3 regions of the Gordonia sp. Z-3 genome follow, and region 3 is predicted to be linked to each of the others. Evidence: predicted binding sites of a transcription regulator. Region 3 holds the regulator's gene; each other region holds the start of a gene.
What was found. Region 3 encodes LexA, which represses DNA repair genes until DNA is damaged. Its sites were predicted from a motif close to CGAACANNTGTTCG; they were not measured.
Positions count from the first base shown of each region.

Region 1: VX037_RS02645 (DUF222 domain-containing protein) is a predicted target of LexA. The motif match lies at 1,579-1,592, and genes of this name have one in related genera.
Region 2: VX037_RS11050 (SAV_6107 family HEPN domain-containing protein) is a predicted target of LexA. The motif match lies at 2,366-2,379, and genes of this name have one in related genera.

Region 1 is NZ_JAZARS010000002.1:149,125-153,311, forward strand. It holds gene VX037_RS02645 (DUF222 domain-containing protein) at 1-1,554, opposite strand, end outside; gene VX037_RS02650 (alcohol dehydrogenase catalytic domain-containing protein) at 1,656-2,711, opposite strand; gene VX037_RS02655 (TetR/AcrR family transcriptional regulator) at 2,889-3,503, opposite strand; gene VX037_RS02660 (nitroreductase family protein) at 3,550-4,170, opposite strand; gene VX037_RS02665 (NUDIX hydrolase) at 4,167-4,187, opposite strand, start outside.
Region 2 is NZ_JAZARS010000008.1:55,440-59,626, forward strand. It holds gene VX037_RS11040 (phytoene desaturase family protein) at 1-1,608, opposite strand, end outside; gene VX037_RS11045 (GNAT family N-acetyltransferase) at 1,605-2,279, opposite strand; gene VX037_RS11050 (SAV_6107 family HEPN domain-containing protein) at 2,594-3,067, shown strand; gene VX037_RS11055 (DUF3040 domain-containing protein) at 3,230-3,634, shown strand; gene mraZ (division/cell wall cluster transcriptional repressor MraZ) at 4,152-4,187, shown strand, end outside.
Region 3 is NZ_JAZARS010000003.1:92,882-97,068, reverse strand. It holds gene hrpA (ATP-dependent RNA helicase HrpA) at 1-648, shown strand, start outside; gene nrdR (transcriptional regulator NrdR) at 641-1,153, opposite strand; gene VX037_RS04095 (LysM peptidoglycan-binding domain-containing protein) at 1,257-1,544, opposite strand; gene lexA (transcriptional repressor LexA) at 2,107-2,883, shown strand; gene ptsP (phosphoenolpyruvate--protein phosphotransferase) at 2,903-4,187, opposite strand, start outside.

The DNA.
Region 1 (4,187 bases), on a different contig from region 3:
GGTGTAGTGCTTGCGTTGTGGTGGCGGCGCCTGTGCTGGTGGTGGGTGGATGCGGGCGCGGGCTTGTTCGAGGTTGCGTAAGAAGAGGGCGGCGATGTCGGGGCGTCGGTTGTGTTGTTGCGGGTTGGGTGGTGCGTCGGGTTCGCTGTTACGGCGCCACCACACGCGGCCGGCGTCGGGGCCGTCGGTGTAGACCCCGGTGGTGAACTGGCCCGGGTTTTTGCCGACCATCCGGTTGTGCGGGCCACAGGCGGGGGCGAGGTCGACGATGTCGGTGTTGCCGCCGTCGGCGAAGTCACGCACGGCGTGATGCATCTCCACGTGGGCGGCGGGCTGATCACAGTCGGGTGCTGAGCACACGTGCCCGTCGGGGCGGGCGAAAGACACCAACCGTTGCGCGCGGGTGGCGAGTCGTTTGGCCTGCCCGAAATACAGCGGTATCGCACTGTTGTCGGCGAACACCGCCAAATACTGTTGCGCGTCGGCGGCTAGCCGGATGACATCGGCCATCGGCAGACTCGACCCGGTGGCGGTGATCCCGACTCCGGATTCACGGATCAGGTCGTTGAGGTCGGCTTTGATGATCAACTGCACCGGCAGACCACGATGCGATTTTCCGAGCAGTCCGTCGTCGAACACCGCCCGCAACAGGGCCGCCAACGCATCGTGTTTGCGTTGCGCCGGGGACCGCAAATCACGCCCGGCCGCAGCTTCCAACGCTTTGGGGTCGGCATCGTCGACCCCGCCGGTCGGCGAGTCGGGGTCGTCGGGATTGTTGAGGCCGGGTGTGGCCCATACCGCCCACAGCGTTTCGATCAGGGCGCGGGTTTCCGGGTCGAGGTGACCGGTTAGTTTCGACATCTGCTGGGCGTCTTGCCGGTTGACCCACACGTTACGACGTCGTTTACGGTCACTGCCGTCGGACAACTCGCCGTCGGGGTCGAGGTTGTCGAGTAGCCGCTGCCCGAGTTCACCGATCTCGGCGGGCGTGTGCTCACACGCCAACCCGGCCAGGGTGGCCTCGGCAGCCACCTTCTTGTCGTGGGGCACCTGGTGGGGCAGCGCGTCGAGGAACTCCACGGTCGTCTCGAGGTGGGCCGGCCCGACCCGGCCGTCGGCGAATGCCTGGGCCAGGGTGGGATACTTCGGCTCGGCCGGCTGCCCGTCGAGGTGACGGAACTGGCCGGTCGCGGTCATCTGTCCTCGGCGACGAGCAGGGTGCGACACCCGCAACACCGCGTTCATGAAGTTGGGCAGACTGCGATACCCCATCGACCGGGGCACATCCCGATCCGAGATCTCCACGATCTGCCGATTGCCTTGGAACACCATCTGATTGATCGTGCGTTCCTGCGCGGTGGCCACCGCCACCAACTCGGCATCGGTGCACTTCGACAGATCAGCAGCAGCCAACCGATCCACCACCGCATCCAGCTCGGCCAGCAGACCCGGCACCTCCGACAACGACACAGCCGAATCAGCCGACCCCGAACCAGCCGGCGCAGCATCAGGGCGCGCAGCATCGACCCCATCAGACGCACGAGGCTCGGCCATACTCACCCCCCAAACTGACCGCTCCGAACGTATGTTCGAGAGTAACCCTTGTCGAAGGATCGCGCAACCACTCGGGCGAATTGGCGCATCGAGATTGCGATTCACGCCCGCGAGATGATCACCTTCAACGCGTGTTCGTCGGCCGCGTTCGAAAAGGTCTCGTAGGCAGCATCTATCTCATCGAATGTGAATCGATGGGTGATGAACTTCTCTGGTTGGATCTCGCCCTGTTGGATCCGCTCGAGCAATTCGGGGGCGGTGGTGGCGTTCACCAGACCTGTAGTGATGGTGAGGTTGTTGATCCAATCACGTTCGATGGGGAACTCGACGCTCTCACCGTGCACGCCGACGTTGGCCACGTGACCGCCCGGCCGGACGCTGTCGAGCGCCAGAGTGAAGGTGGCCGGTATCCCGACAGCCTCGATCGACACGTCGACGCCGAGTCCATCGCGACTGAGTTCCTTGAGCTTGGCGACGACGTCGTCTCCCGCATTGACGTCGATGGTGTCGGTGGCTCCGAAGTCCCTGGACTGTTCCAGCCGAAACTTGTTGCCGTCCACCGCGATGACTTTGGCCGCACCTTGGGCCGATGCCGTCATTACCGCAGCCAGACCCACCGGTCCGACACCGACCACGGCGACCACATCACCCTTCTTGACCGCGCCGTAGAGAACACCGATCTCGAATCCGGTCGGCAGGATGTCGCTGAGCATCGTCCCCTGTTCTGCGGAGACGCCATCCGGAAGCGGGATGAGTCCGTTGTCGGCAAAGGGGACTCGGACGTACTCGGCTTGCGTTCCGTCGATCAGATGGCCGAAGATCCAGCCGATCCCGCCGACCGTCTGACAGTGCGAGGTCATCCCGGAACGGCAGTACTCACAGGTCCCACATTTGGTGACGCACGAGATGATCACCCGATCTCCGACCTTGACCTTGCTGCAGTCAGGACCGACCTCGGTGACCACGCCGACGCCCTCATGGCCCAGGACACGTCCAGCGGTGACCGCGGGGACATCGCCTTTGAGAATGTGCAGATCGGTACCACAGATCGTGGTGGTCTCCATGCGTACAACGGCGTCGGTCGGGTCGATCACCGTCGGGTCCGGAACGTCTTCCCAGGCTTTCTGCCCAGGGCCGTGATACACGAGCGCCTTCATGTCGGGGTCCTCCGTCGTGGTCGAGGCGCGCAATAGTGCACGCAGTCCCACGATTGCGCTCGGATCCGGAAGCCGCGCGGGATTCGCGCTGTCGTCTCATATTGCGACGGTTGCAGGGTCCCGGCCGTTCGCCGAACAGTAAGCCCGACCTGGCCCACGCACACCACGAGACGACCGCTACGCCAACAACGCCGACCATGCCATCGTCGTCAGCACCGATCGCAGATCGTCGGCCCCGAATGCCGGCAACCGCGGCGATGAGTTCAGCAGCCCGAACGTCGCGTGGACTCGTACCCGCGCCTCCGCCCGGGTCAGATCCACGCCACGTTCGCCGGCGAGCGCGAGCAGCACGTCCACCCACTGTTCGACGTAGCGACGTTGCAGTGACCGCACCTGGTGGTTCGCGGAGTCGGTCATCGATGTGAGATCTCGGTCCTGCACGGTGATCAGATCCGGTTTGGTGACCAGCACATCGATGTGGAACCCGATCAGGTCACGCAACGTCTCGCCGGGTTCGGCGTCGCCGGCAACCACCTCGGCACCACCCTCGTGCAGCCGCTGGCTGATGTCCACCAGCATCTGATCGAGCAGATCGGTCTTGGACGAGAAGTGCCGGTACATGGCGGGACCACTCACCCCGACGGCACGGCCGATGTCCTCCAGCGTGACGCCCGCGAAACCCCGCTCGGCCATCAGGCGGGCCGCGGCCTCGAGGAGCTCGGCGCGGCGCGCCGCCTTCGCCTGGCCTCGGCGCGTGCGCGGAGGCTGCTCGGGCGACGGTGACGTGGTCATGGTGAATTCGGACTCTACCGGGCCGCAACCATCATGACGGCTCCCATCACCACCCGTTGACGTGCAGGATGTCCTCGAGGGGCTTGCGGCCGGCCGGTTTGAAGTCGGTGCCGGTGTAGTAGGCCACCGGGAGCAGCACCCCCTGATGCACGTTGTCCGGGATGCCCAGGATCTCGGCCACCTCCTTCTCGTACACGAGGTGCAGCGTGGTCCATGCCGAACCCAATCCGCGCGCCCGCAGCGCCAACTGCAGGCTCCAGGCACCCGGGAGGAGCGAACCCCACAGACCGGCCTGGTTCCCTTCGGGCAGCTCTCCCCCGCTGTAGATGGCGCCGATCACCAGCACCGGCACCTGCGCCATGGTGTCGGCGAGATACTGGGCGCTCGACGCCACCCGACGGGCGGTGTCGTCACGGCGCGGCTGATTGGCCGAGTACGCGGCGAACGACTTCGCGTACAGATCGGCGACCTTCTGCTTGATCTCGGGATCGGTGAGCACGATCCAGTGCCACGTCTGACTGTTGCTACCGGTCGGCGCCTGCAGCGCCACCTCGAGTGCTTCCTTGACGACCTCCAACGGTACCGGCCGCGCAAGGTCGAGACGTTTGCGCACCGACCGGGTGGTGGTGAGCAGCTCGTCGGGATTCAGGGGTAGCAGGTCGGTCATGTCGTCCTCTCCGTTGC
Region 2 (4,187 bases), on a different contig from region 3:
GCGTCCGCTTGCCCCGGTCACACCGCCCCCGGGATGGGTCGAGGCGCCGGCGAGCAGGATGCCGTCGGCGCCGGGCACCCGGTGCGTCGACAGATCGGGATGCGGTCGCCAGAAGAACATCTGGTCGATACTCATCTCCACGTGCATGATGTTGCCCCCGACCAGGCCGAGTTCGGATTCGAGATCCTCCGGTGTCTGGATGTGGGTGTGGCGGATGTGATCGCTGAAACCCGGGGCATATCGATCGAGTTCGGCGGTCACCGCGGCTGCGGCGGCCGGGGCGGCAGATCGCCAGTCGGTGCCGTCGGCGAGGCGACGGGGATGCCATTGGGCCCACACGTTGAGCAGGTGTTCGCCGGGTGGCGCCAGCGTCGGGTCGATGGCCGAATAGCCCATCGCGACCACGGCGGGCCGATCGGGGAGTTCGCCGACGCTCGCGGCCGTATGGGCGCGCCGCAATTGTGCGCGATCGGTCACGAGCAGGCCCAGGGCGGAATGCACCCCGTGCGTCGGTAGGTCCGAGGGCAGGTCGGGGTAGACGGGCAGGGCGTCGGTGCCGAATCGGACGGCCATCCCGATGCCGTCGCCGACCGCGATCTGCGAACGCCAGCGGTTGATGATCGTCGGGTCGTATCCACCCGCGGCCAACAGATCCAATGTGGTGAGCACGTGGCAGGCGGAGATGACGGTCGTGGCGCAGTGACCCCGATCGGCGGTGCCGACCCGCCAGTGGTCGCCGCAGCGGGATATCGCGACCGCAGGCGAGTCGGTGGCCACCTCGCCGCCGTCGTCGGCGATCCGACGCAACAGGGCCTCGGTGAGCGCGCCGCTGCCACCCAGCGCCCGGCCGGGGGGAACATCGTGTTGGAGAGCGGCGAAACCGATCATCGGGGCCGTCCCGGGCGCGTTCATCGGTGGTCCGGACTGGGCGCCGAACCAGGCGAGGGCGGCCTTGAGCGGTTCGGCGACGAACCACCGGTCCAACAGCGCATCACCGGAAGCCATCAGTTCCTGGGTGAGCGACAGCATGGCGCCGGTCCTGCTCGCGATCGGGCCCGAACGCGCGGTCTCGGCGGTACCGGTGAGGCCGGTGAACGCCGTCGCGAATCGGCCGGGAGCGGCGGGCGCATAGAACGACCGCATGACCGCGCGGGCGCGGGGGCGCCACACGGACACGAACTGTCGGTAGGCCTCGGCGTCCGCGACGCCCACAGCGGCCGCGATCGACGCACAGGTGGCCTCGAGGTCCCGGTGGAAGATGATCGGCGCCGTGGTGGCGGTGCCGGGGGCGAAGGCCCACGGGTCGCAGTCCACGTAGCGCAGTCCGTGGGTGGCCAGGTCCAGCTCGTCGAGGATCGGGGAGTGACGGATCATCAGGTGCGCCGACGACCCCCGGTCGACGCGGTAGCCCGGAAAGCGTTCGACGGTCGACACCGCTCCACCGGCGACCGTGTCGCGTTCGAGAACGAGGACCGAACGGCCCGCCTGGGCCAGATACGCGGCCGCGATCAGCCCGTTGTGGCCCGCTCCGATGACCACGGCGTCGCGTACCGGATGGGTGCGTGGCGCCGCGCGCAGCCCCTGCACCCCGACAACGCGCCCTGTCATCGTGGCCATGCCGATCGGCGGTGGTCGGTCGGGTTGTCGGGGTGCAGGGGCAGCGCGCGACCGAGGAATGCGAACGGCCGCGGGTCGCCGGTGAAGGTGAAGTGCCGCAACACATCGGTGAAGCCGAGGCGACGGTAGAGCGCCCACGCCCGGTTGTCCTCGGCGGGGATCTCCGGTGTCGACAGCAGGACCTTGCTCTCGGAACGGCCGGCCAACAGGCGATCCAGCAGCCATTGACCCAGCCCCTGCCCCTGGACGCTGGGGTGGACGTGCAACTCGGTGAGCTCGAAGTAGTCCTCGGTGATCGCGTCGATGGCGGTGTCGCTGCGCCCGGACTGCCGCAGCCCGATCCGCAACTGCTGGTTCCACCATTGGTCGCGAGCGCCGCGATAGCCGTAGGCGATGCCGACCAGGATCTCGTTGTCGGCGACCGCCACCGGCCGTGCCAGCCGCCGCGTGGCCATCAGCGGGGAGTCGAGCTGGGCCGACGGCACGGTCGCCACCGCCCCCACCGCACGCCACCCGGGGCGACCGATGTGCTCGCGCCACAGCCCGGCACGGTGGGCCTCGGTGCCGCGCGGATAGTTCATCGCGGTCACGTAGATGGTCAATGCGGGCTCGAGCCAGGCGTGGGCGTCCTGCCCGGTCAGCTCAACGAGGCGGATCGTCAACGAAGATCTGTCCTCTCGTCGAACTCTCGGTATCCGGGTCGTCGACCGCTTGAAGCTGTCACACCCGCTAGCTATATTGAATATGTCGAACGGGTGTTCGATGAACCAGCCTCCGCAAGCTGTTCTCCGGCCCCGACGACGCTGCGGCGCCGGTCCGATGTGCGAACGAGGGAAGCGTTTGCTGTCGGACCGGCGTTGTACAAAGCAGTTGAACACGGCACCGGCACGAGAAACGTGCGGGTGACAGCGAGAGCGGGCAGTGCCGTGATCGTCTCGACGAGCACGATCACCGGTGATCAGTAGGGGAGGTGAAGATGCCGAATTCGCCGACATCGCGCCATGCGACGCCGGACATCGACCCGATCGTGGTCCGACGCAGCCGCGACCTGTTCGATCGCGCGCTGATCCTTTTCGACAACGCCGACGGGGTCGAGGACTCCGCAGAGCGTTTTCGTCAGTACTACTTGACCGCGTTGCGAGCCGCGGGGGCCGTGCTCGAGATCCACGAGCCGTCGATTCGGCCCACTCGGCGTCGGCATTCGCGCAGCGCCTGGAACCGCCTGCCCATCGTGGTGCCCGAGCTCGCGGACCACGCCGAGTACTTCGCCCACCATTCGGGCATCCGCCTCGACATCGAGTCCGGACTCGTCCGTACGGTCGGTGAGACGACCCTCCGGCTCACTCGTCGGCAGGTGCTCGCGCTCCTCGATGATGTCGAGGACTTGCTCATCGCGCACGAACAGGGCAAGTTGTCCGAGCGGGAGACCAGTCCGGATCGGACGGCCTGAGGCGTGGGATTCGACGCAACCACGGGTAATGGTGGTCGGCGGATGATTCTGCTCGTATCATGAGGATTGAAGCCGTACAAGCGGCTCTTGGTGCGTCGATGACGACCGCGGACCTTCAAGGTCTGTGATCGGGGTCGGTGGAGTTGGGATAAAGGAGGGTCGGTGCCTCTTTCGGAGCACGAGCAGCGCATGCTCGAACAGATCGAAAGCGCTCTGTATGCCGAAGACCCGAAGTTCGCGTCGAACGTCAAGCGTCGTCGTCTCGGAAGGTCCAGTGGTCGGCGTCGTCTGCAGGCGGTGGCGATCTTCGTCATCGGCCTGGTACTCCTCGTCGGCGGTCTCGTCGTCGAGGTCCGTGTCGGTGGGTTCCCCATCATCAGCCTGATCGGCTTCCTCGTGATGTTCGGCGCGGGCCTGATGGCGCTGTGGGGTGGTGACGGCCGCGGCTCCACGGGCAATCAGTCGGCGGGTGGGTCCGCCGCCAAGCAGCCGAAGGCCGGCGGGGCCAAGCGGAAGTTCTCCGAGCGCATGGAGGACCGCTTCAACCGTCGTTTCGAACAGGAGTAGACCACTCCTGAGACCGACTGATCGGTCACACTTGCGCAGAGGCCGCACACCGTAACGGTGTGCGGCCTTCGTCGTGCTCGGCCCTTGTTGCCGGCGTCGGCGTCGGCGTCGGTGGTGACCGGAACCGACCCGCGTGACCGGAACCGACCGGCGACCCGTGTCGTCCCGCGCGGCCCCATGGAGTCCTCCGTCGGATTCCGTCGTCGTCGCCACCATTCCCTACCCGACTCCCCACCTTCCCCCACCCGATTCCCCACCTTCCCCCACCGGCCGTCGAAAGTCGCTTCACCAGCATCTTGAGATGTCGTGAGTATCAGCAGTAACGACGTTGTCGACCTATACACGCCGAGCGCTCGAACTTCCTGCCACCAAACATCACGGGTTTGAACTGGTCTTTTACGATCGTGTGGGGCAAGTGTGGGGTGTTTGGGGTGGAAAGTGGTGGAAAGTGGGGTACTGTGGCATCACTGGGTGAGGCGGACCGGACGTCGAACCCGGTGGGGCAGGAGGTGGCGACATGTCCGTGCGATTTGTCGGCACCTACACGCCCAAG
Region 3 (4,187 bases):
ACCCGCAAGATCACCGCGACCCTTGATGCCGCCGGTCGGTTGGCGATGAGTCAGAGCCCCTACCGCGATGTCGAACATCTCGTGGGCGACTGCACCCGACGCGCCATCCGCGACCTCGCGGCAGACCGGAACCTTCGTGCCGTGCGATCGGCGACCGAATTCCGGCGACTCCGCGACGATCTGCGCCCCCGGGTGGCGCAACAGGCTCCCGATTACTTCACCCTGAGCGTTGACGTGCTCCGCCGCGTGGCCCCGCTGCGCGCGCAGATGGACCGGCTCAGCGGCTCGGTGGCCGCCGATGACGTCGCCGAGCAGTTGGACAATCTGGTCTTCGACGGATTCGTCGTCGCGACCCCGCACGACCGCCTTGTCCATGTGCCGCGCTACCTCGAAGCCGCAACCGTTCGCCTCACGGAGTTGCCCGCAGCTGCCGGCCGCGACAGTACCGCCCTGGCATCCATCGATCGTGTTGTGACGCATTGGAATCAGCGTGCAACGCACCTCGCTGCGGCGCGCCGGGATGCGTTCGACGAACACGCGCACTGGCTTGTCGAGGAACTGCGGGTCGGACTGTTCGCGCAGCGGTTGGGCACCGCACGGCCGATCTCGGAGAAGCGGGCGATCCGCGCCCTCGATCAGTTCAGTTGAGACCGTCGGTGACGCTGACCCGCTCATCAACCACCCCGGAATCGGCCTCGGAGCGGTGGGTGAGATTGCCCTGCAGGTCGTCGATCTCTCGCTGAAAGTCCTCCAGCGAGTCGAATGACCGGTAGACCGAGGCGAAGCGCAGATAGGCCACCTCGTCGAGATCACGCAGCGGACCGAGGATCGCCAACCCCACCTCATTGCTGGGAATCTCGGCCGATCCCGATGCGCGGACCGCATCCTCGACCTGCTGGGCCAACTTGGCGAGCGCGTCCTCGGCGACGTCTCGGCCCTGGCAGGCCCGACGAACCCCGCGCATCACCTTCTCCCGACTGAACGGCTCGGTGACCCCGTTGCGTTTGGCGACCGACAGCACGGCACTCTCGACGGTGGAGAATCGGCGACGGCACTCCGCACACGAACGGCGCCGTCGGATCGCCTGCCCCTCGTCGGCGACACGCGAGTCGATGACCTTGGTGTCTTCGTTCTTGCAAAACGGGCAGCGCATGTCGTCCTCACGCACGTCTCTGGACACACCGGCGCACCGGTCACCCGTCACGCCGTGCCGGTTCCCGGCCGGACCCTGTGCCATCGAGGATACCGTCAGGCCCTCAGCTGTATGCGGGTGCGATCAAAGCCTGCCCCACCCGCAGGCCGGAGCCGGCGAGTTTGTTGCGTTCGACGATCTGCTCGATGACGGCCTGGCGTGGCACATCCGGCGCGATGCGATCGGCGATGGAGCTCAACGAATCACCCTGCCGCACGTGGACCACCTCGGTCCCGGTAGGGCTCGGTTTCACCGACGCGGCATAGTTGGAGCCGACGATGGCGACCGCCCACACCAGCACCGCGAGCGCCCCACCGAGCACCACGGCTGCGGCCGTCGCGCGTCGACGCACGAACCTACGGTCGACTCCCGGCGACGCACAGCTCGTCCCCGACACCCGTGCCGCCGGGGCACCGGACCCGCCCGGTCGACGCCTCGTGGGCCCGGTGGAGTCATATCGCCCCCGCCGCCGCGGTCGGGAGACATGCCCGGCCGGGACTCTGTCGCGCGTCGGGACGTCTGCAGGGCGCCCGGATGCCGGGTGCATCGGGGGCGCAGCCGGTGCGTACTGCGTCTGCCGATGAAGGGTCGCTGTGCTCATCGTGTCCTCCTGGGAACGAGTCGGATCGAACCTCGGGCGCCTCTCGAACGCACGTCGCTCATGTGTTCGAGAGAACGCATGTTCGATTTGTAGCACGTGGGTCCGACAATGTCTCGACACACGTCGAACACATGTTTGAACATGTCGAAATGTTCGGCTACTGTCGGCGACATGGTGACGTGCGTGGATGGGCCCTGAACAGCAGTTCCGAACCAGCCGAGCAGTTTCCCCGAACAGACCAGCAGTTTTTCGATCCAGACCGGCAACCCGTAATCGGCCGCTGCCGGTTTCGGCGACAGGAAGGACTCGACCGATGAGCGACAAAGCCGGCGGGCGGCGCGGCGCGTCCCGCGGGATCAGCAGCAAGCCGAAACCCGAGGCGCAGGCGCCGACCGGAGCCGATCCGGAGGCATCGGATAGCGCGGTCGCCGATCCGGAAGTCGTCGAGGCTAGCCTGACCCCTCGTCAGCGAGGCGTGCTCGAGTACATCCGCGCCTCGGTCCGCGAGCGCGGTTATCCGCCGAGCATCCGGGAGATCGGCGATGCCGTCGGCCTCACCTCGACGTCGTCGGTGGCCCACCAGCTGCGGACCCTGGAACGCAAAGGTCTACTCAAGCGCGACCACAACCGCCCACGCGCGGTCAACATCCAAGACGGCGACCAGCACATCCCACCGGGCGGTACGGCCGCATCCGGCGATGGCGCGCAGCTGCCCACCCCGACGTTCGTACCGGTCCTCGGCCGGATCGCCGCGGGTGGACCCATTCTCGCCGAGGAAGCCGTCGAGGACGTGTTCCCGCTACCCCGCGAACTCGTAGGTGAGGGCTCACTGTTCCTGCTCCGCGTGGTCGGCGAGTCGATGATCGACGCGGCGATCTGCGACGGCGACTGGGTGGTCGTACGCCAGCAGAGTGTCGCCGACAACGGCGACATCGTGGCAGCGATGATCGACGGCGAGGCCACGGTCAAGACCTTCAAGCGCAAGGACGGCCACGTCTGGCTGATGCCGCACAACGATCTGTTCGACCCGATCTCGGGCGATGACGCCGCCATTCTCGGCAAGGTCGTCACCGTGATGCGCCGGGTCTGAAACCGAGCGGGCCGGCCGCTCAGCCGACCACTGCGCCGGCCAGCACCGCAGTCGCAGCAGCACGAGCCGCGGCGGGTTCCGCCGTCGCCAGGGCAGCCTCGGCGGCCGCACGACATTGCTCGACGGTCACCTCCGCGAGCCTGGCGCCGACCGCGGCCGAGGCCGCGGGCGCAGTCGACAGGGACGTGACCCCGAGTCCGACCAGCACACACGCGAGCAACGGATCGGCTGCCGCCTCGCCGCAGACCCCAACGGGTTTGTCGGCGGCCTGACCGGCACGCGCCACGCCGGCGATAAGGGTGAGCACCGCGGGCTGCCAGGGATCGGTGAGAGCGGCGAGCTCCGCCGACATCCGGTCGGCGGCCATCGTGTACTGGGTCAGGTCGTTGGTTCCGATCGACACGAAGTCGACCTCCGCCAGGATCGATTCGGCGAGAATCGCTGCCGCCGGCACCTCGATCATCACACCGGCGATCAGTCCGCGTCGGCGTACCTCCCCGGCGAACTCCGCGGCCTCGGTCGCCGAGGCGATCATCGGCGCCATCACCCACGGCGTCGGTTGACCTCCGTCGGCGGCTGCCGCGATCGCGTCGAGCTGGGCCGCCCGGATGCCCGGATGAGCATCGACGATCCGGTTGCCACGCACGCCGAGAGCCGGATTGGTCTCCTCGATCTGCGTGACGAACTTCAGCGGCTTGTCGGAGCCCGCATCGAGGGTCCGGATCACCACCTTGCGCCCCTCGAAGGCGTCGAGCACCTCGCGATAGAGCCGCGTCTGCTCCTCCACCGAGGGCTCGTCCGCGCGGTCGAGAAACGCCAACTCCGTGCGGAACAGGCCGACACCCTCTACCGGGTGGGAGGTCGCCGACCGGGCCGACGTGCCATCGGCGACATTGGCGAGGACCGCGATCGGTCGCCCGTCGGCGGTCACTCCCGGTCCGGCCCAGGCCGCCACCAATTCCGCCATCCGCCGGCTCTCGGCCACGCGCGCGGCGGCGTCGTCGGGATCCGGCTCGACCTCCAGGGTGCCCGCGGTACCGTCGACCAGCACCGTCGTCCCGGCGGCCACCTCACCGAGGCCGGATACCGCCACCACACACGGAATCCCGAGTTGTCGCGCGATGATCGCGGTGTGACTGGTCGGGCCGCCCAGCCGTGTGACCAGCGCGGTGACCTTTGTCGGGTCCAGTCCCGCCGTGTCGGCCGGAGCAAGATCGTCGGCCAACAGCACAGACGGTTCGGCGGGTTCCGGAACCCCGGGTTCGGGGACTCCCAGTAGTTCGGCGACCACGCGGTCCCGGACA